DNA from 3 places in the Serratia sp. AS12 genome. Region 3 is predicted to be linked to each of the others. Evidence: predicted binding sites of a transcription regulator. Region 3 holds the regulator's gene; each other region holds the start of a gene.
The links. Region 3 encodes CRP, which controls carbon source genes, mostly activating them, when cyclic AMP is high. Its sites were predicted from a motif close to ATGTGANNNNNNTCACAT; they were not measured.
Positions count from the first base shown of each region.

Region 1: msrB (peptide-methionine (R)-S-oxide reductase MsrB) is a predicted target of CRP. The motif match lies at 2,237-2,254, and genes of this name have one in related genera.
Region 2: SERAS12_RS07785 (CidA/LrgA family protein) is a predicted target of CRP. The motif match lies at 2,229-2,246, and genes of this name have one in related genera.

Region 1 covers NC_015566.1:2,956,593-2,963,131, forward strand. The annotation lists gene SERAS12_RS13770 (glycoside hydrolase family 18 protein) at 46-1,326, shown strand; gene SERAS12_RS13775 (YeaC family protein) at 1,364-1,636, opposite strand; gene msrB (peptide-methionine (R)-S-oxide reductase MsrB) at 1,700-2,113, opposite strand; gene gapA (glyceraldehyde-3-phosphate dehydrogenase) at 2,462-3,457, shown strand; gene SERAS12_RS13790 (D-hexose-6-phosphate mutarotase) at 3,537-4,412, shown strand; gene SERAS12_RS13795 (MipA/OmpV family protein) at 4,598-5,362, opposite strand; gene yeaG (protein kinase YeaG) at 5,791-6,539, shown strand, end outside.
Region 2 covers NC_015566.1:1,652,089-1,658,627, forward strand. The annotation lists gene cdd (cytidine deaminase) at 65-949, opposite strand; gene SERAS12_RS07780 (CidB/LrgB family autolysis modulator) at 1,087-1,782, opposite strand; gene SERAS12_RS07785 (CidA/LrgA family protein) at 1,779-2,186, opposite strand; gene SERAS12_RS07790 (MFS transporter) at 2,325-3,551, opposite strand; gene SERAS12_RS07795 (sugar ABC transporter substrate-binding protein) at 3,733-4,809, opposite strand; gene metG (methionine--tRNA ligase) at 5,012-6,539, opposite strand, start outside.
Region 3 covers NC_015566.1:5,032,796-5,039,334, reverse strand. The annotation lists gene SERAS12_RS23360 (YccS/YhfK family putative transporter) at 1-1,627, opposite strand, end outside; gene crp (cAMP-activated global transcriptional regulator CRP) at 1,682-2,314, opposite strand; gene SERAS12_RS23350 (OsmC family protein) at 2,694-3,101, shown strand; gene SERAS12_RS23345 (phosphoribulokinase) at 3,147-4,016, opposite strand; gene SERAS12_RS23340 (YheU family protein) at 4,168-4,401, opposite strand; gene SERAS12_RS23335 (hydrolase) at 4,398-5,378, opposite strand; gene SERAS12_RS23330 (LysE family translocator) at 5,497-6,099, shown strand; gene SERAS12_RS23325 (PhzF family phenazine biosynthesis protein) at 6,110-6,539, shown strand, end outside.

The sequences.
Region 1 (6,539 bases), 2.1 Mb from region 3:
CGCCTGAGGCGGTTTCGGTCGGCCTTGTCGACCAAAGGAGATAACATGGCATTACCCCGTAAACTGCTGCCTTTGCTGGTAGCGGTGCAGTTAGGTATGGCCGGAGCCGGCATGGCTCACGCGGCCTCTTACCTGTCCGTCGGTTATTTTAACGGTGGCGGTGACGTCACTGCCGGCCCCGGTGGCGATATCAACAAGCTGGATGTCACCCAAATCACCCACCTCAACTACTCTTTCGGCCTGATTTACAACAACGAGAAAGAGGAAAACAATCCGGCGCTGAAAGACCCGGCACGTCTGCATCAAATCTATTTATCGCCGAAGGTTGAGGCCGATCTGAAACTGTTGCCAGTATTGCGTAAGCAAAACCCAGAGCTGAAGGTTCTGCTTTCCGTTGGCGGTTGGGGAGCACGCGGTTTTTCCGGCGCCGCCGCCACACCGGCAAGCCGGGCGATCTTTATCCGTTCGGTACAACAGGTGATTAAACAATTTCACCTCGACGGCATCGATCTCGACTGGGAATATCCGGTCAACGGCGCCTGGGGCCTGGTCGAAAGCCAACCGACGGACCGCGCCAACTTCACCCTGCTGCTGGGGGAACTGCATAAAGCACTGGATCAAGGCAAATTGCTGACCATCGCCGTCGGCGCCAACGCAAAAAGTCCGCAGGAATGGGTAGACGTGAAAGGCATTGCGCCCTATCTCGATTACATCAACCTGATGACCTACGACATGGCGTATGGCACCCAGTATTTCAATTCCAACCTGTATGATTCTAAACAGTGGCCAACCGTCGCCGCCGCCGATCGTTACAGCGCCAATTTCGTGGTGGATAACTACCTGGCAGCCGGTCTGAAACCCGCACAGTTGAATCTGGGCATCGGCTTTTATGGCCGGGTACCTAAACGGGCTACGGAGCCGGGCATCGATTGGGATAAACCGGATGCGGCTAAAAATCCGGTTACCCAACCCTATTTCACCGCACGTGAAACCGCCGTGTTCAAATCGCTGGGGCTGGATCTGACCAAAGACAGTTATTTCAAGTACAACGATATCGTCAGCAAACTGCTGAACGACCCGCAACGGCGCTTCAGCGCCCATTGGGACAGCGACGCCAAGGTCCCCTACCTGACCCTGCAATCCGCCGAGGGCAAACCGTTGTTTGCTATTTCGTATGAGAACCCGCGTTCGGTCGCGCTCAAGGCTGACTACATTAAAAGCAAGGGGCTGGGCGGCGCCATGTTCTGGGAGTATGGCGCAGACGACAACAACCGACTGGCACACCAGTTGGCGGAATCATTGGGGATAAACGACGGGAAACGCTAAACCACAGGGCGATGCTTCCATCGCCCTGCTGTCAGATTTATTGCGGCTTCAACTTAACCAGCGGTTCGGCAACGAACTGCTGTTTCAGTTCCTGCTTGCTCTTCATCACTATCTGACCGTCGGTGCCAATAGTCATATGCTGCGGATCGGCATTGTTCAACGATTGCCACAACATCACCGCCTGCAGACTGTTTTCTTTCTGTTCCGGCGTCAGCGCAACGCCGTCTGGCCATTTACCCAGTTCTACCGCCTGCGCCAGGCGCTGATAGATTTCCGGGGTCATTGCGGCAATCAGGTCTTTCACGTCCATCAGAGCATTTCCTCACTCGTGGAAGAATAATTAGCTGAATCGATTTTTCTGGCTGAATAATCCTCAGCCGGCGGTTTTTTCGCCGTTCTCAGCGTCGGTAAAACTCAGCGAAGCCGAGTTAACGCAGAAGCGTTCACCGGTAGGCTGCGGGCCGTCGGGAAATACGTGCCCCAGATGAGCGTCACAGTGGCCGCATCGAATCTCGATTCGATGCATATTGTGCGAATTATCATCAATATAACGAATCGCATCGTCGGATACCGGCTCATAGAAGCTTGGCCAGCCGCAGCCGGAGTCATACTTGCTGTCGGAATAGAACAGCGGATGGTTGCAACACAGGCAATGGTATACACCCTCGCGCTTATTGTGCAGCAATTTACCGGAGTACGGCGCTTCAGTGCCCCGTTCCTGGGTCACATAACGTTGGATTTCATTCAGTTCCGTGGCCGGATGGTCAGGGGTTGTGTCTTTAGCCATTTGCGTGATTCTCTGAATGTGGATAATGTCAACGAAAACAATGAGTAATAATAACAAAAAATTAACAACATTGCAGTGCTTTTTGGCCTAAACTGTAGCGCATAAAGGTCACGCCGCGACATTATGTGATACCGATCACATATATTAAGCAGGGTGACTTTATACTTGGCGGTTTGACCCCATATAACGGATGAGGCCGAACGCAAACGGAATGTGCAATAAGCATGCAGATCAAGCCCCGAGATTTGATTTGCAGCAAGAATTGACACGATTCCGCTTGACGCTTGGTAAGGTTTTTGTAATTTTACAACCAACCTTTTATTCACTAACAAATAGCTGGTGGAATATATGACTATCAAAGTAGGTATCAACGGTTTTGGCCGTATCGGTCGCATTGTTTTCCGTGCTGCTCAAGAACGTTCTGACATCGAGATCGTTGCAATCAACGACCTGTTGGACGCAGAGTACATGGCTTACATGCTGAAATATGACTCTACTCACGGCCGTTTCAACGGCACGGTAGAAGTCAAAGACGGCCATCTGGTTGTTAACGGCAAAACCATCCGTGTTACCGCAGAGAAAGACCCGGCTAACCTGAAGTGGAACGAAGTGGGTGTTGACGTTGTTGCAGAAGCGACCGGTATCTTCCTGACCGACGAAACTGCACGTAAACACATCACTGCAGGCGCTAAGAAAGTTGTTCTGACCGGCCCTTCAAAAGATGCGACCCCAATGTTCGTACGTGGCGCAAACTTTGAAAAATATGCTGGCCAGGATATCGTTTCCAACGCATCTTGCACCACCAACTGCCTGGCTCCGCTGGCTAAAGTTATCAACGACAACTTCGGCATCGTCGAAGGTCTGATGACTACCGTTCACGCGACTACCGCTACTCAAAAAACCGTTGATGGCCCGTCTCATAAAGACTGGCGCGGCGGCCGCGGCGCATCCCAGAACATCATCCCTTCTTCTACCGGCGCAGCTAAAGCAGTTGGCATCGTTCTGCCAGAACTGAAAGGCAAACTGACCGGTATGGCGTTCCGCGTTCCAACTCCAAACGTGTCTGTAGTTGACCTGACCGTTCGTCTGGAAAAAGCAGCGACCTACGAAGAAATCAAGAAAGTCATCAAAGCAGCTTCTGAAGGCTCTATGAAAGGCGTTCTGGGCTATGTTGAAGACGAAGTGGTTTCCACTGACTTCAACGGCGAAATCCTGACTTCCGTGTTTGATGCCAAAGCGGGTATCGCACTGAACGACAACTTTGTGAAACTGGTTTCCTGGTACGACAACGAAACTGGCTACTCCCACAAGGTTCTGGATCTGATCGCTCACATCTCCAAATAATGGAATGATGGAAAGCTGATAATGAGGGCGACATTTTTGTCGCCCTTTTTTGTTTCTGCGGCGAACCAAAGGCAACCTAATGAACGAAAAAATTTTCACCCTGCCCGTTACCGAACAAATTTCACCTTACATCAGTCAACGTCAACTCGAAGAACTGCCGGTCGTGGTCGTTTCCCACCCGAAAGTTCGCGCCGCTGTTGCGCTGCAAGGCGCACACCTGCTGGCCTGGCAACCTGCCGGTGATAAGCCGGTTATCTGGCTGAGCAACAACACCCCCTTTAAAAAAGGCAGCGCCATTCGCGGCGGCGTGCCTATTTGCTGGCCCTGGTTTGGCCCGGTAGCACAACCCTCGCACGGTTTCGCCCGCAATCAGCCCTGGAGCCTGACCGCGCACGATGAAGACGACAACGGTGTCATTCTGACCTTTACCCTGAAAGACAATGAGCAAACCCGCAAGCTGTGGCCGCATGCCTTTACGCTGATTGCCCGTTTCAAACTGGGTGAAGAATGCGAGATTGAGCTGGAGTCACACGGCGACTATCAGGCTACCGCAGCGCTGCATACTTATTTCCAGATTGGGGATATTGAACAAGTAAAAGTGGCGGGCCTCGGCGAACCTTATATCGACAAAGTGGCCGGTGGAGCAGAAGCTCGCCAGACCGGGGACCTGGCATTTGTTGGTCAAACCGATCGGGTTTATACCCAACCGGACACTTTCAGCCTGATCAAAGATCCTTCACTGCAACGCACCATTGAGGTTCATCACCATCATATGAGCGATGTGATTGCCTGGAACCCGGGCGTGGAGCTGTCCTGCAGCATGGCAGACATGGCGAATGACGGTTATAAAACCATGGTTTGCGTGGAAACCGGCCGTGTCAGTAAACCGCTGGTGGCCGCAGGCGAACAACCAGCCCGGCTGGCGGTAACCTTCCGCAGCCGTAAAAAGGTTTGACGCTATAGGGCGGCGAGTCTGTCGCCCTTTTTAATCCCCCTTTACTGCCCCTCGAACGATATATCGCACGATACCCGCGTTATGCCCGCACTAAACACACACTGCACACGCACTATAGATATGCAAAAGGAGCGCAAGCGCCCCTTTATGATGCAGTCATTGCACGATATTCGTGCAATTTTCTTTTAGAAGCTGTAGCTCACACCCGCCATCAGCAACCCGGTGTAAGATTTATCCACCATTGGGCTGTCTTTTACTTCATTAGACAGTTGGATGTAACGCCCGGTGAAGAAAGCATCCCACTCCTTGTTGATCTGATAATTGGCGCTCAGTTCAACGTAAGGTGCCCAGCTGTCGCCCGGTTTGTAGCTGTCCAGACCACTGCGGCGAGATTCGTTATCGCTGACACCGTAGTAGTATTTGTTCTGGTTTTTGCTGTTCCACATCACGCCCACACCAGGAATCAGGGTCAAGGCGTCTAAATCGAATTTGTAGAGATAAGCGACATCCGCTTCCAGACCGTTGCTGTTGTCCAGAGTATCACCGGTAAAGGTGGAGCGGATCGAGCCCCAATCGGCATTATGGGTATAAGCCAGGCCAGCCATCAGCGTGCCGCGTCGTTTATCCAGACGCTTCATGCGGTCGTCATCGCTGTCGCCGGGACGAAAACCAAACGGCGAGTAATAACCCATTACGCTCAGTTGGTTTTCCTGATCTTTCCACAGGTAATAACCGGCTGTCAGCGTACGGAAGTAGAAGTCATCGCCTTCATAGTTAATAACAGGCATCGGATAGACGCGAGTCTTATAACCACGGTACGCGTCAGGGCTAACCAGCGCTGCAGCACCGAGCGACCAGGTTCCTGCCTGAGCACTTTGCGCAAAAACCATTGCGGAAGCGACAATTGCTAACGTTTTGAGTTGAAAATTTTTCACTGGTTCTTTTTCCATAAATAACAGAGTTAATTGCCGACTTAGTTTATGTGAAAATGCCGTTACGCGCCTAATCTTTACAATAGAAAACAACCAAGATCGAATAAGTTAGATCAGAAATATGAATTAATCATGGCGGAACAATGACGTTTTTTGCCGCAAGCCGCGCCAGACAAGGCGTTTGCTCATCCCTGTCACAACTGAGTCATTGATATGACTTAAAAAAAGCTTTTTATGGCGCAGGAAATTTTCCGGTATGCCAACTAAGCTTAATCAGAAGGCGAATTTATCCTGGGCCCAGTGGCAATACAACGCAACTCGCGATAATAAGCGTATCAAGTTGGCATACGGGTTGCTGTACTCAGGTAATAACTTCTTCTTTCGGGAGCCAAAAGACTATCACCAGCTCCCTTTAACCTGTGCTAATAACGAAAAGGACGGGCATCATGAACATATTTGACCACTATCGCCAGCGCTATGAAGCTGCCAAGGACGAAGAGTTCACACTGCAGGAATTTCTTACCATTTGCCGGCAAGATCGCAGTGCGTATGCCAATGCGGCCGAACGTCTGCTAATGGCTATCGGTGAACCTGTTATGGTCGACACCGCACTTGAGTCACGCATGTCACGCCTGTTCTCCAACCGCGTGATCGCACGCTATCCGGCTTTCGAAGAGTTCTACGGTATGGAAGAAGCTATCGAACAAATAGTTTCTTACCTGAAACACGCCGCGCAGGGGCTCGAAGAGAAGAAACAAATTCTTTACCTGTTGGGCCCGGTGGGCGGCGGGAAATCATCGCTGGCAGAACGCCTGAAAGCGCTGATGCAACGCGTGCCGATTTACACTCTGAGCGCCAACGGCGAACGCAGCCCGGTCAACGACCATCCGCTGTGCCTGTTTAACCCGCAGGAAGACGCCAATATTCTCGAAAAAGAATACAACATCCCGAACCGCTACCTCGGCACTATCATGTCGCCGTGGGCCGCAAAACGCCTGCATGAATTTGGTGGCGACATCACCAAATTCAAAGTAGTGAAAGTGCGCCCTTCCATTCTGGAACAGATAGCCATCGCCAAAACGGAACCGGGTGATGAGAATAACCAGGACATCTCTGCGTTGGTCGGTAAAGTGGACATCCGTAAACTGGAGAACCACGCCCAGAACGATCCGGATGCCTACGGCTATTCCGGCGC
Region 2 (6,539 bases), 2.1 Mb from region 3:
TGCCATTGTAATCGGCTTACGGGGCTGTTAACAGCGGTGCCGGGCGGCACCGCCGTGATCGGGATCAGAAAGTGATGCGGCTGACGTTTTGGCAACCCAGCGCTTCCAGGGTGGCACGGGTCGCGTCCCACTGGGTGAGGATAGCGGTTTGTGGCTCAGCCAGTACCGCGCGGCGGATTTTCCGGCAGTCGCGTCCGGAGACGTTCAGCAGAATCAACGCAGCTTGCAGCGGCGGCAGGCTTGGGTTAAAGGCAGCGTTCTCCGCATAGCGCCCGGCGTAAATCGTGCCGTCTTCGGCCTCCAGCGCGACACCGCTGTGGGCGTTGCTGTAGGGCGCATGGCTCTGGTTAGCGGCGGCCAGCGCGGCTTTCTCCAGTTCGTCAGACAGCGTCAACTGGTAGCCCTGATCGACCCGGTCCATCAGCAGCGTGGCGATATCCAGATCTTTCGGGCCGAACGAATCCGGCAGATAGTCGCCAAGCGTGGCAGGCTCACGGCCGGGCAGGCGAATTTGCAGGCCGGCACCGCTGTTCAGTTCGTTCATAAACTGACGGCAGTGGCCGCAAGGCGTGTAGTTAACGGTGATCGAGACCAGGCCAGGTTCACCGCGTAACCAGGCGTGGGTCACGGCACACTGTTCTGCATGAATGGTTTGTTGCATCGGCGCACCGCTGAACTCCATATTGGCGCCAAAATAGAGATTGCCGCTCTGGCCGCGGGCAATGGCACCGACGTGGAAATGAGAGATCGGCGCTAACGAGCAGGCGGCCGCCAAAGGCAGCAGGGCAAATGCCAGAGCATCATCATCCAGCCCGCAGCGCTGCTTGATCGCGTCTACCTGCTCCGCTCTGAACATGGCCGGGAAATCGGGCGCATCAAAATAAGGCAGCAGGATGGATTGCAATGTCGCGGACAGTTCGCCGAAAGCAGTGTGAAAACGCGGATGCATAGAAAATCTCTCTACAGGTTAACGGGATAACATTTTAGGCAGCCTTGAAGCAATAAAGTGTGATTTATATCTCTTTATTGATGAAATCAATGCAATGAAAACGATAAATGCGAGATGTATCGCAAGTTTATAACCCGTTAACCGAACAAATGCAGTAGCACCGGGAAGACAAAGGGCGCCAGCAGCGAAGTAATAATCCCGCAGATCACCAGCGCCAGCGAACTGAAAGCGCCTTCCTGATAGTCCATTTCCGCACAGCGTGCCGTGCCTATGGCATGCGAAGCGGTGCCCATCGCCAGGCCGCGTGCCGAACGGGTGGTGATTTTCAGCCCTCTGAACAACGAATGACCAAATACCGACCCGAAGATGCCGGCGAAAATAACGCAGACGGCACTGATTGCGGGGATGCCGCCAAGGGATCCCGCTACCGCCATGGCGATCGGCGTAGTGACGGATTTCGGCATGATTGACGCGGCAATCTCGGGCGTTGCGCCCATCCACAGCGCGATGGCGCCGCCGCTGATCATCGCCGTCATGCTGCCGATAAAGCACACTGCGATAATCGACTTCCAGCGGGCGCGGATCTGATGCAACTGCTCATACAGCGGGAAGGCTAGCGCCACCACCGCCGGTTGCAGCAAATCGTTGAGAATTTTGCTGCCCTGAAAATAGCGTTCATAGGGAACGCCGGTCAGCAGCAGCAGGGGAATGATCACCGCCATGGAAACCAGCAACGGGTTCAGCAGCGGCATCTTCAGCCGCTGAGCCAGCCAGCGAGCCGCAAAGTAGACCAACAGCGTCAACGGCAATGACCACCAGATTTCATGGATCATTTTTTACCCTCCGCAGGATCGTCACTGCCGATGATTTTACGTTCACGGTGAAAATAATGAGAGGTGCAGGCGACGACGATAAGCACCATCAGGGTGCTGATAACGCAGGAAACCACCAGCGGGCTGAGATGTTCGATGATTTCATCGTAATAGTTCATCACGCCGACGCCAATCGGCACGAACAGCAGCACCATATAACGGATCAGCAGATGACAGCCGGGCTTGACCCATTTCGCCGGCAAAATTTGGCTGGAGAGCAGGGCAAACAGGATCAGCATGCCGATAATGCTACCGGGAATGGCGATCGGCAGTAGCGCTGCGATGGCATTGCCGGCAAACAAGCAGAGGTAGATAAGGACGATTGCCCTCAGGTATTTCCAGCACAGTGCAAGCACGTTGACCATCACCTTTTCCCGTTTAACTGATGTATTCATCATACAATTAAACTGTGACCTGCGCCACAAATCACACCATGAATTCTCTCTATGACATCCATGCCAGTTAGGCAGGTTGACAGCACTGGCGAAAGGTCGCGCGCGGCCTTATTCCACGTGGGTGGCGATCGCATTCGGTTGCTGTTTTTGCGCCAGCCGATGGCCGAGGAAAAAGAATAGCAGGCTCAATAACGCGGCGGCAATCAACATCAGAAACATCAATGGCGGTGCGGCGTAGCTGAGGATAAAACCGCAGAGCACCGGGTTGATGGCGCCCCCCAACGCACTGAGGTTTTGCACGCCGTAGTAGCTGCCCTTCAGATGTGCTGGTGCGATAAAGTCGATAAACATATATTCCACCGGGATAACGATAATCTCCCCCAGCGTGAATATCGCCATGGCCACGGCCCACAGCCAGACGGATTGCCCCGCCAGCATGAAACCGACCAGCCCGACAATGAAAAAGAGTGTGCCCAGCGCCAGCCAGCGCAGCATGTTTTCCTGACGCATGCCCCGGCTCAGCAGATACTGCAACGCGATGACGATACAGGCATTGACGATCATCACCACGCCAATGATTTTGTACGCGAATTCGGCGTTCGAGACGATAATCAGGTATTGCGACAGATAGCCGGTGAACTGGCCGAAAACGACTGCCCCCAGCGTACTGCCGAGCGTAAAGTAGATTAGCCGACGATCGCTGCGCAGGATGGTCAGCGTCTGACGAAAATCAGGCAATGTGGTCGGCGCAGATTCGGTGGCCGCGGGTTGCCTTGCGTGCAACTGCCCACGCAGACGAAAGCTCAGTGTCGCCACCGTCAATAAGGCCAGCCCACCGGAGAGGTAGAACGGCAGCAGCGGGTTCAGCCCGGCCACCATAACGCCCAGAGATGACCCCACAGCCCAGCCGACATTTACCAGCGTGTAGTTGAGCGAAAAGGCTTTTATACGCTGAGTGACGGGCAGCCAGTCGGCAAAGCACGCCTTAATGGTGATGCCCAGCACCGAGTAGGCAGTATGCAGAATCGCCAGCACCAGAACGATACCCCCTGGGCGCGGGATCCACGGGATGGCGAAAAAGCTCAGGGCGAACAGTAAAATGGAAAGCAGGATCAGTGTGTTTTTGTTGAACTTGTCCACCAGATAGCCGCCATACAGGCTGGCGAAAATGCCGATCGCCAGGCTGATGCCCAGAATAATGCCGACGCTTTTCGGCAACAGGTGGAAATGCCCGGTGAGGTAAATAGTAATGAACGGCAGCGTGACGCCGCGGCCAATGGTCAACACCAGCGAACTAGCCAGCAGTGCGATGATCAGCGGTGGGAATCCCTTCATGTCGGACCTGTTTATGCATACAGCTATTAAGCGATGTTGATAACATAGCTCATTTTGGCCGACTGGGAAGATGTTGTGTGAAAAAAAGAGGTTATATCGCCGCTTTCAGGCTGCTGTTGCCCCGATCAATATGGGCGCTGCATGCAGCGCCCATACTCTACCTGGGGATAAGCGAAAGAGATTATTTGCCCGATTTGGCCTGTAGCGTGGCGAACCACGGCTGGATAAAATCGCTGCTGCTGCCCCAGCCCGGAATGATTTTTGCCAGCCCGGCTACGTTGATCGGCCCCGGCTGGCTGGCCAACAACGCCTGCGGAATAGACGCAGCCTTGAACTCATAGGTTGCAGGCGTCGGTTCGCCGGCAATCTTGTTCGCTACCAGACGCAGGTTTACCGCACCAATCAGCTTGGTATCCACCGCTACGCTGACTTTCCACGGGCTATTGGCTTCGCGCATCAGTTGCAGATCCTGATTGGAAATATCGATGCTGTACAGTTTGATTTCGGTACGGCCATTTTCTTTCAGTGCCTTGTAGGCGCCCTGGCTAAAGGCGTCCCAGGTACCCCAGATTGCGTCAATCTTGCCTTTCGGATACTTGGCCAGCACCGCGCCAACCTTGTTGGCGGTATCGCCCTGCACGTCCGATGACACTGCGCCGATCGATTCCAGTTCGTGAATGCCCGGATTTTGCCTCAGCAACTGCTGGTAGGCAGCCTGACGGCGCTCCATCGGCGGGAAACCGGCGACCCAAAGCTTAATGATATTGGCTTTCCCGTTGAAGTCTTTAATCAGTTGGCCGAACGACTCATTTGCCAGCGAAGCGTCATCCTGTTGCGAAACCGTTACGCCGGGAATGCTGCCGCTGACGTCGGTATCAAACACGGAGACGGCAATGCCTGCCGCCGCAATGCGTTTGACCAAATCGGTGGAATAGGGCGCGCGGCCCTGCGAGAGAATAATGCCGTCATATTTTTGGCTGATGGCCTGGTTCACGAAATCTTGAAAACGCGCGTCGTCACCGTTGCTGAGGAAGGTATCCACTTTGAAACCCAGCTTACGCCCTTCCTGAATGGCGCCGGCCAGAAACTGAGTGGTGTTGTCGTCGGAACCCAGGTTACGGATCACTGCAATGCGGATCGGCCCCTGATGCTGGGCAATGGCGGTTGGCTCCGGTGCCGGCGTGGACGATTCTGCGGCGAACAGTGGCAGGGCGGCCAGCAGGCCAATGGCCAGTAGCGGTGTTTTTATCGTTTTCATTATTATTGGCTCCAAAAGCAGGTGATGGCTATCCCGGTAAGGGATTATTTATAGCAGCCTTTACGTCTGGACGTCTATATATGATGCTGAAATATATCACTTGTGGGAGGCATATAAAATTTGCCTGCGTTGGCGTCTTTTGGGGGGCACAAATAAAAAGGGCCGAGCAGCAGCTCGACCCTTAAGGCAACGGAAACGGCGGTTACTTCACCTGCATTCCTGGCTGAGCACCGCTGTCCGGGCTGAGCAGGAAGATCTCTTTGCCGCCTGGGCCGGCAGCCATCACCATGCCTTCAGAGATGCCGAAACGCATTTTGCGCGGCGCAAGGTTGGCGACCATGATGGTCAGGCGGCCTTCGAGCGCTTTCGGATCCGGGTAGGCGGAACGGATGCCGGAGAAGATCTGACGAGACTCACCGCCCAGATCCAACTGCAGTTTCAGCAGTTTGTCAGAGCCTTCGACAAAGTCGGCGCTCTTGATCAAGGCGATGCGCATATCAACCTTGGCGAAATCGTCAAAGGTGATGGTTTCCTGAATCGGATCTTCAGCCAGCGGGCCGCTGACCACTTTAGCTGCTGCCATGTCTTCTTTTGAAGCGCTGACCATTTCATTCACCTTGTCCAGATCGATACGGTTGAACAGGGCTTTGAACGCATTAACCTGGTGGCCCAGCAGCGGTTGCTGGATTGCATCCCAGGTCAGTTCGCAGTTGAGGAAGGCTTCGGTACGTTCCGTCAGCGATGGCAGTACCGGCTTGAGGTAGGTCATCAGTACGCGGAACAGGTTGATGCCCATCGAGCAGATGGCTTGCAAATCGGCATCGCGGCCTTCTTGCTTTGCGACGACCCAAGGTGCTTGCTCATCCACATACCGGTTGGCCAGATCGGCCAGCGCCATGATTTCGCGGATTGCTCGGCCGGACTCACGGCTGGCGTAGGCGTCGGCGATGCTTTCTGCCGCGTCAACGAAGGTTTGGTACAGCGCCGGATCGGCCAGGTTATCGGCCAGTTGGCCGCCAAAACGCTTGCTGATAAAGCCGGCGTTGCGCGAAGCCAGGTTAACCACCTTGTTCACGATATCGGCATTCACGCGTTGCACGAAATCTTCCAGATTCAGGTCGATGTCGTCAATGCGCGAGGACAGCTTGGCGGCGTAGTAATAACGCAGGCAGTCGGCATCCAGATGTTGCAGGTAGGTGCCGGCCTTGATGAAGGTGCCGCGGGACTTGGACATCTTGGCGCCGTTTACCGTCACATAACCGTGTACGAACAGGTTGGTCGGTTTGCGGAAGTTACTGCCTTCCAGCATCGCCGGCCAGAACAGGCTGTGGAAATAAACGATGTCTTTGCCGATGAAGTGATACAGCTCGGTGCTGGAGTCTTTGCGCCAGAACTCGTCGAAGTCCAGATCGCCGCGTTTGTCGCACAGATTTTTGAATGAGCCCATATAGCCGATTGGCGCATCCAGCCAGACGTAGAAGTATTTGCCCGGTGCGTCCGGGATCTCAAAGCCGAAGTAAGGCGCGTCGCGGGAAATATCCCACTGTTGCAGACCCGACTCAAACCACTCCTGCATCTTGTTCGCTACCTGCTCTTGCAGCGCGCCGGAACGGGTCCAGGCCTGCAGCATTTCGCTGAACGAAGGCAGATCGAAGAAGAAGTGCTCCGAATCACGCAAGATCGGCGTGGCGCCGGAAACAACGGATTTTGGTTCGATAAGCTCGGTTGGG
Region 3 (6,539 bases):
AGGCCAGCGCGCTGGGATCGGGTTCCTGCTCTTCCAGCAGCAGGCGCAGTGCCTGTTGATCTTTCTCCAGCGCCTGATGGGCGTTCTTGCGCAGCAGGCCGCTTTGCCACTGTGGCCACAGCCAGATGGTGCCGCCGAACACCAACACGCAGCCGATCAGGGTGTCTATCAGGCGGGGGATCAGGAAATGTGTGCCGTTCAGCGCCAGCAGTTGCAGGGTATAGACCGCCGTCACCGTAAAGCCAATCACCGCCAGCCCGTAGTTTTTACGCGAAACCAGATAGGCCGCCAGCGTAATGACCAGCATCACGCTCAGGGTAGCGCCCTCGGGCATTTGCAACTGCAGCAACCCGGCGGCGATTACCAGCCCGGCCAACGTGCCGAGTGCACGGTGCTGGATGCGAACCCGGGTGGCGTTGTAGCCGTTCTGGCTCACCAGCATGACGGTCAGCAGGATCCAGTAAGGTTTTGGCAGATTGAAAACCATTCCCAGGCTGCTGCCTGCCGCCAGCATTACCCCCAGCCGTGCCGCATTGCGCAGGGCGTTGGATTTGAACGACAGGTAGCTGAACAGCGCCGGCCAGAACGGCAGGCGGTTTTGATTGGCCATCAGGTCGCGACGGTATAACGGATGCTGGGTGCGCAGCAGGCGAGCGATGCGGCTGAAGTGGTAGTAACAGAACTGACCCACTGGATTGTCGGGATGCTGTGCGGCCACTTTTTCCAATGCTGCCAGCTCGTTGGTCATACTGAAGCGCTGGGAGTATTGATGATAGAGAATATCGTGCGCCACCGTGCGCAGCCGGCCGGCAATCACCTGCGCATTGCGGCGGATAATCGCCTCGGCCTGGCTTTGCTCCACCAGTTTTTGCACTTCTTCCGGCAGGTGCAGGCTGACGGTAATGTGTTCTTGTAAATCCAGCGCGACCTGAAAGGTTCGCTGCAGGCGTTTTTGCTCGAGATTATTGGCGTGCGGCAAAAAGTTGAGCTGCTGATACAGCAAGCTGATCAGGTCCATCACTTTTTGCTGGCGCACCAGCAATGGCGGTAACGCGGTTTGCGGATCGGTATGTTGGGTTAACAGGGAATACTTGGCTTCAAAGTAGTCCGCCAGTTCCAGATAAAGCTGGCTCAGCGATTCGCGCATCGGCTGTTCTTTCCACAGCTTGAACCAGAACCAGGTGAACAGGCCGTACCAGGCGGTACCCACCACATACAGTAAGGGGGCGTACCACAGTGGCACCGTGCCGGCCATGCTGAGAGAAAAGATGGCGGCGATCAACGCGGCGGGGAGCAGGCGGGCATGTAATGGGCTGATTTCGCCGCTGACACCGAGCAGCAGAGCCAGGCCAAGCATCAACGCCGGCAGCGGCAATTGCCAGAGCAACGCCTGTTGCAGCAACAGGCTGCTGAGTGCAAACAGTGAACCGCCGACGATCAGGCGTTTGAAAAAACGTTTGTGGGGCGTGTCCAGCCCGGCGATGTTACAGCAGGCGGGAACCAGGGAAAACAGCAGGCCGAGTTGCAGGTGGCCGATCAGCAGGCCAAGGAGCACCGGCAGACACAGCACCAGCGTTTGCCGCAGTGCGTAATTGACTTCCGGGTGGTAAATCAGTCGACGCCACATGATCGGTCGGGGCATAAAAAAACGGCGCGAATCATCGCGCCGTTTTTTCAGTGATTAACGCGTGCCGTAAACGACAATGGTTTTGCCGTGGGCGGAGATCAGGTTTTGATCTTCCAGCATTTTCAGAATGCGGCCGACGGTTTCACGTGAACAACCGACGATCTGACCAATTTCCTGGCGGGTGATTTTGATCTGCATGCCGTCGGGGTGGGTCATGGCATCGGGCTGTTTCGCCAGGTTCAGCAACGTTTGCGCGATGCGGCCGGTAACGTCCAGGAAAGCAAGGTTACCCACTTTCTCTGAGGTCACTTGCAGGCGGCTTGCCATCTGCGCTGACAGGCGCATCAGGATGTCCGGGTTGACCTGAATCAGTTGGCGGAATTTCTTGTAAGAAATCTCAGCCACTTCACAGGCGGTTTTCGCCCTGACCCAGGCGCTACGCTCCTGGCCTTCTTCAAATAATCCAAGCTCGCCGATGAAATCCCCCTGGTTAAGGTAGGACAGGATCATCTCTTTACCTTCTTCATCTTTAATCAGCACCGCGACGGAGCCTTTTACGATGTAGTAAAGCGTTTCGGCTTTTTCACCTTGGTGAATCAGCGTACTTTTGGATGGATATTTGTGGATATGGCAATGAGACAGGAACCATTCGAGTGTAGGGTCTGTTTGCGGTTTGCCGAGAACCATTCGCTGTTATCCTCTGTTGTTATCGCTGCCTTGTGTCACAGGGGTCAGAGTTCCCTGTAAAACGTGCTGTCGCCGTTGTTTTAAGGGTGGCTGGCAGCAGGTTTTGAGGCGTGTCATAAATATACGCTGTTGCTCTAGCATATTAACTTGCCGGGAGAGCTGCAAGCTACATTCTATTAACATACCGGTAAAGGAGCCTTTCTCTGGGAGTTTCCCTGAAATCAGTGTCCCGGAAAGATTTATTGCGGCTCTGTTTGTAGCACAGAGTGAGGCGGGTGTCTCGTGTTGTCTTGCTCGCGCATGACTAGCATCAGGTTCCGTTGCCAGTTTCTATGCGAAAGCGTACTCTGATTTTAAGAAATTAATCGGAGTGACCAATATGCAGGCAAGAGTTAAGTGGGTGGAAGGGTTGACGTTTCTGGGGGAATCCGCGTCTGGCCATCAGGTGTTGATGGACGGCAACGCCGGCGATAAAGCACCCAGCCCGATGGAAATGGTGTTGATGTCGGTGGGGGGATGCAGCGCTATCGACGTGGTGTCGATCCTGAAGAAAGGGCGTAATGATGTGCGTGATTGCGAGGTAAAATTGACCTCCGAACGGCGTGAAGAAGTGCCGCGCATCTTTACCCATATCAACCTGCATTTTATCGTGACCGGCAAAGATCTGACCGACAATATCGTGGAACGTGCGGTGAACCTCTCCGCCGAGAAATACTGCTCGGTATCGTTGATGCTGAACAAGGCTGCCAGCGTGACTCACAGCTTTGAAATCCGCGACGTAGCGTAACGCGTAAGAATAAAGGGGCGCGGCTTGCCGCCGCGCTCCGACCCATTACCCGATTTTTTTGCCTTCCAGCAGTTGCTGCACCAGCGGCGCCATGATCAGCTCCATCGCCAGCCCCATTTTGCCGCCCGGCACCACCAGCGTATTGATGTGCGAGATAAAAGAGCCTTGCAGCATCGCCAGCAGGTAAGGGAAATCGATCTGATCCAGCCCGCGGAAGTGAATCACCACGAAGCTTTCATCCAGTGAAGGAATGGCTTTGGCGGCGAACGGGTTGGAGGTATCCACCGTCGGCACGCGCTGGAAGTTAATGTGGGTGCGCGAGAACTGCGGCGTGATGTAGTTGATATAGTCTTCCATCGAACGCACCACCGAATCCATCACCGCCTCACGTGAATGGCCACGCTCGCCGGTATCGCGGATCAGTTTTTGGATCCACTCCAGGTTAACGATCGGTACCACGCCGACCAGCAGATCGACGTGTTTGGCCACGTCGGTATGTTCGGCAACCACGCCGCCATGCAACCCTTCATAGAACAGCACGTCGGTCGGCGCCGGCAGCGCTTCCCACGGCGTAAAGGAGCCGGGTACCTGGTTATAGGGCACTGCTTCGTCGTAGGTATGAAGGTACTTGCGTGACCGTCCGGTGCCGTTCTTGCCGTACTCGATAAAGCTCTGTTGGAGCAGGCCGAAGTCGTTGGCCTCAGGCCCGAAATAGCTGATATGACGACCCAGATCGCGCGCTTTGCGGATCGCCGCGTCCATTTCCGGCCGGGTATAACGGTGGAAGCTGTCGCCTTCCAGCTCCGCAGCGCGGATGTTCAACTGCTGGAATATCTTACGGAACGCCACGCTGGTGGTGGTGGTGCCGGCGCCGCTGGAGCCGGTCACTGCGATAACGGGATGTTTGGCGGACATGGTGGTTGTCACTCCGTGTTAAATGCGCTGGCGTCAGAGTAGGGTTATTGGTCTGTTTGACGCCCTTTCGCCAAGGGCAAAATTCCGCGCGCGGGTTTGCAATGGTTCATTGTTACCTGATTTTTTCCGTCAGTCATAGAACCGGCAGGCACTAATTTTCTTCCTGCCCGGCACGGAACTGCCCGCGCGGCATGATGTTGATGGTTTCATGCAGTTCTGACCAGACCAACAGGACCTCGCCGTTTTTCAACTGGCGGCGAACGTCTTCCACTTTCTGCTCCAGCGAACGTTCGTGTTCGCCGTAGTCGGTGCCTTCGCGCAGCACAAAGGACTCGATCAGGCTGTTCAGGGTCTCGGTTTCCAGTTCTTTCCAGGGGATAATCACGTTGCGGGTTCCAGATAAGGGGAAAGCCAGGATGGAATGCGGTATTCCAGCCACATGTGGGGTTTGTTCAAACTGCCGCCGACAAAGCCGACATGGCCGCCAAACTCGGTCAACTGATATTCAATGTTGTGCGGCAGGCCGGCGATGTCGGGGATCACTTCGTCGGTCATGAAGGGATCGTCTTTGGCATGGATGATCAGCAGCGGCGTCTGAATTGCCGGTAACAGCGGCAGCGCGCTGCAACGGCGGTAGTAATCGGTGGCGTCGCTAAAGCCGTGGACGCGTGAGGTGATGACATCGTCAAAGTCGCGGATACGGCGCAGCGCCCGGAGTTGCGGCAGCTTGAGCGGCAGAGTGTCGGGGTAGTGCAGCAGCTTGCGGGTGGCGTTTTGTTTCAACTGCCCGAGCAGATAGTGCTGATAAACGCGCGAGAATCCTTGATCCATTCGCAATGAACAGGGCTCCAGCATCAGCGGAGCGGACACGATCACCGCCGCCTGCAACAGGCTGTCTGCCCCTTGCTGAGCCAGGTAGCAGGCCAGCATATTGCCGCCGAGCGAGATGCCAACCGCCGCCGTCGGCACTTCGCCGTGGGTGGCGTGCAGCCACCGCAGAAAAAAGCGTGCATCCTCCGTCTCGCCGGAGTGATAGATGCGCTGTTTGCGGTTCGGTACGCCGCTGCAACCGCGAAAATGCATAACCACCCCGAGCCAGCCTTTTTCACGCCAGGCGTTGAGCAGGCCGTGAGCATAGGGGCTGTAGAAGTTGCCTTCCAGCCCATGGAACAGTACCACGCGCGGCTTGCCGGCGGCCTGTGCCGGATCTTCGCTCCAGGCGAGATCGACAAAATCGCCGTCGGGCAATTCCAGCCGCTGCCAGTGCGGTTTCAACCGCACGCGGCGGCGCACCAGCCGTGGCAGCAGCGTTTGCAAATGTGGGTTACTGGCCCCGGTCAAAGGGCGAAAGGATTCATGCATAACCTGAGTAAAAATCTTATTGGCGGCTATTGTCTGATCAATAGCGCACTGTTAGCTTCAATACCATGAGTTAACAATAATACTGCAAAAAACGCCCCGGGTGAGGAGCACCCGCTTCATGGAACCGAGTTTATTTCTTTCGATGTTAGGCTTCCTGTGGGTTGCCGCGATCACGCCTGGCCCCAACAATATGTTACTGACCACCTCCGGCGCCAATTTTGGCTTTATGCGCTCACTGCTGTTGATGATGGGCATTATGCTCGGCATGCAAAGCATTTTGCTGCTGGTGGCATTCGGCGTCGGTAGCCTGATTTTGGTTTACCCTGCGCTGCACCTGATCCTGAAAGTCCTCGGCAGCCTGTACCTGTTATGGCTGGCGTGGAAAGTCGCTACCGCCGCCTATGAAAAGCTGGAAACCGACGTGGCGCCGCCGCAGCCTATCAGGTTGTATCAGGGCTGGCTGCTGCAGTTCCTCAACCCCAAGGCCTGGCTGATGGCATTGGGCGCGGTGGCGAGCTTCAGTCTGGCGGGCGATAAATATAACGCTTCTATTCTGGCGATTGCGCTGGGTATTTTCGTGGTGAATGTCGTCGCCGGGGTTATTTGGCTGGGGTTTGGCACGGTGATTGGCCGCTTGCTGCGCAGCAAAAAGGCCTGGATCTTGTTTAACCTTTCCATGGGGCTGTTAACCGCGGCCTGTGTGTTACTTATCTGGCATTAAGGAATTGCGGATGACGGACAATTACTTCCACGTAGTGGCGTTTACCGGCGAAGGCTTACGTGGCAATCCGGCGGGCGTCTGCCTGCTGAAGCAGCCCTTGTCGACTGCCGAGATGCAGGCCATTGCCAATGAGCTGTGCCTGCCGGAAACCAGCTTTGTCTGGGACGATGGCGACATGTCGGCGATTCGCTGGTTCACTCCTCAGCGTGAGGTGGATCTCTGCGGCCACGGCACGCTGGCGGCGGCGCATGTGATGTTCAGCGCGGTGAATCCGGCGCTACAGGATATCCGCTTCCGCTCGGCCGGCGGTGAGCTGTACGTTAAGCGTGATGCCGCCGACGGCGAACGGTTGATCCTGGATTTCCCTTCACGACTGCCGCAAAAGGTGGCAGAACCGGCTGGGCTGGCGGCGCTGCTCGGCGTGAAACCGCAGGACGTGT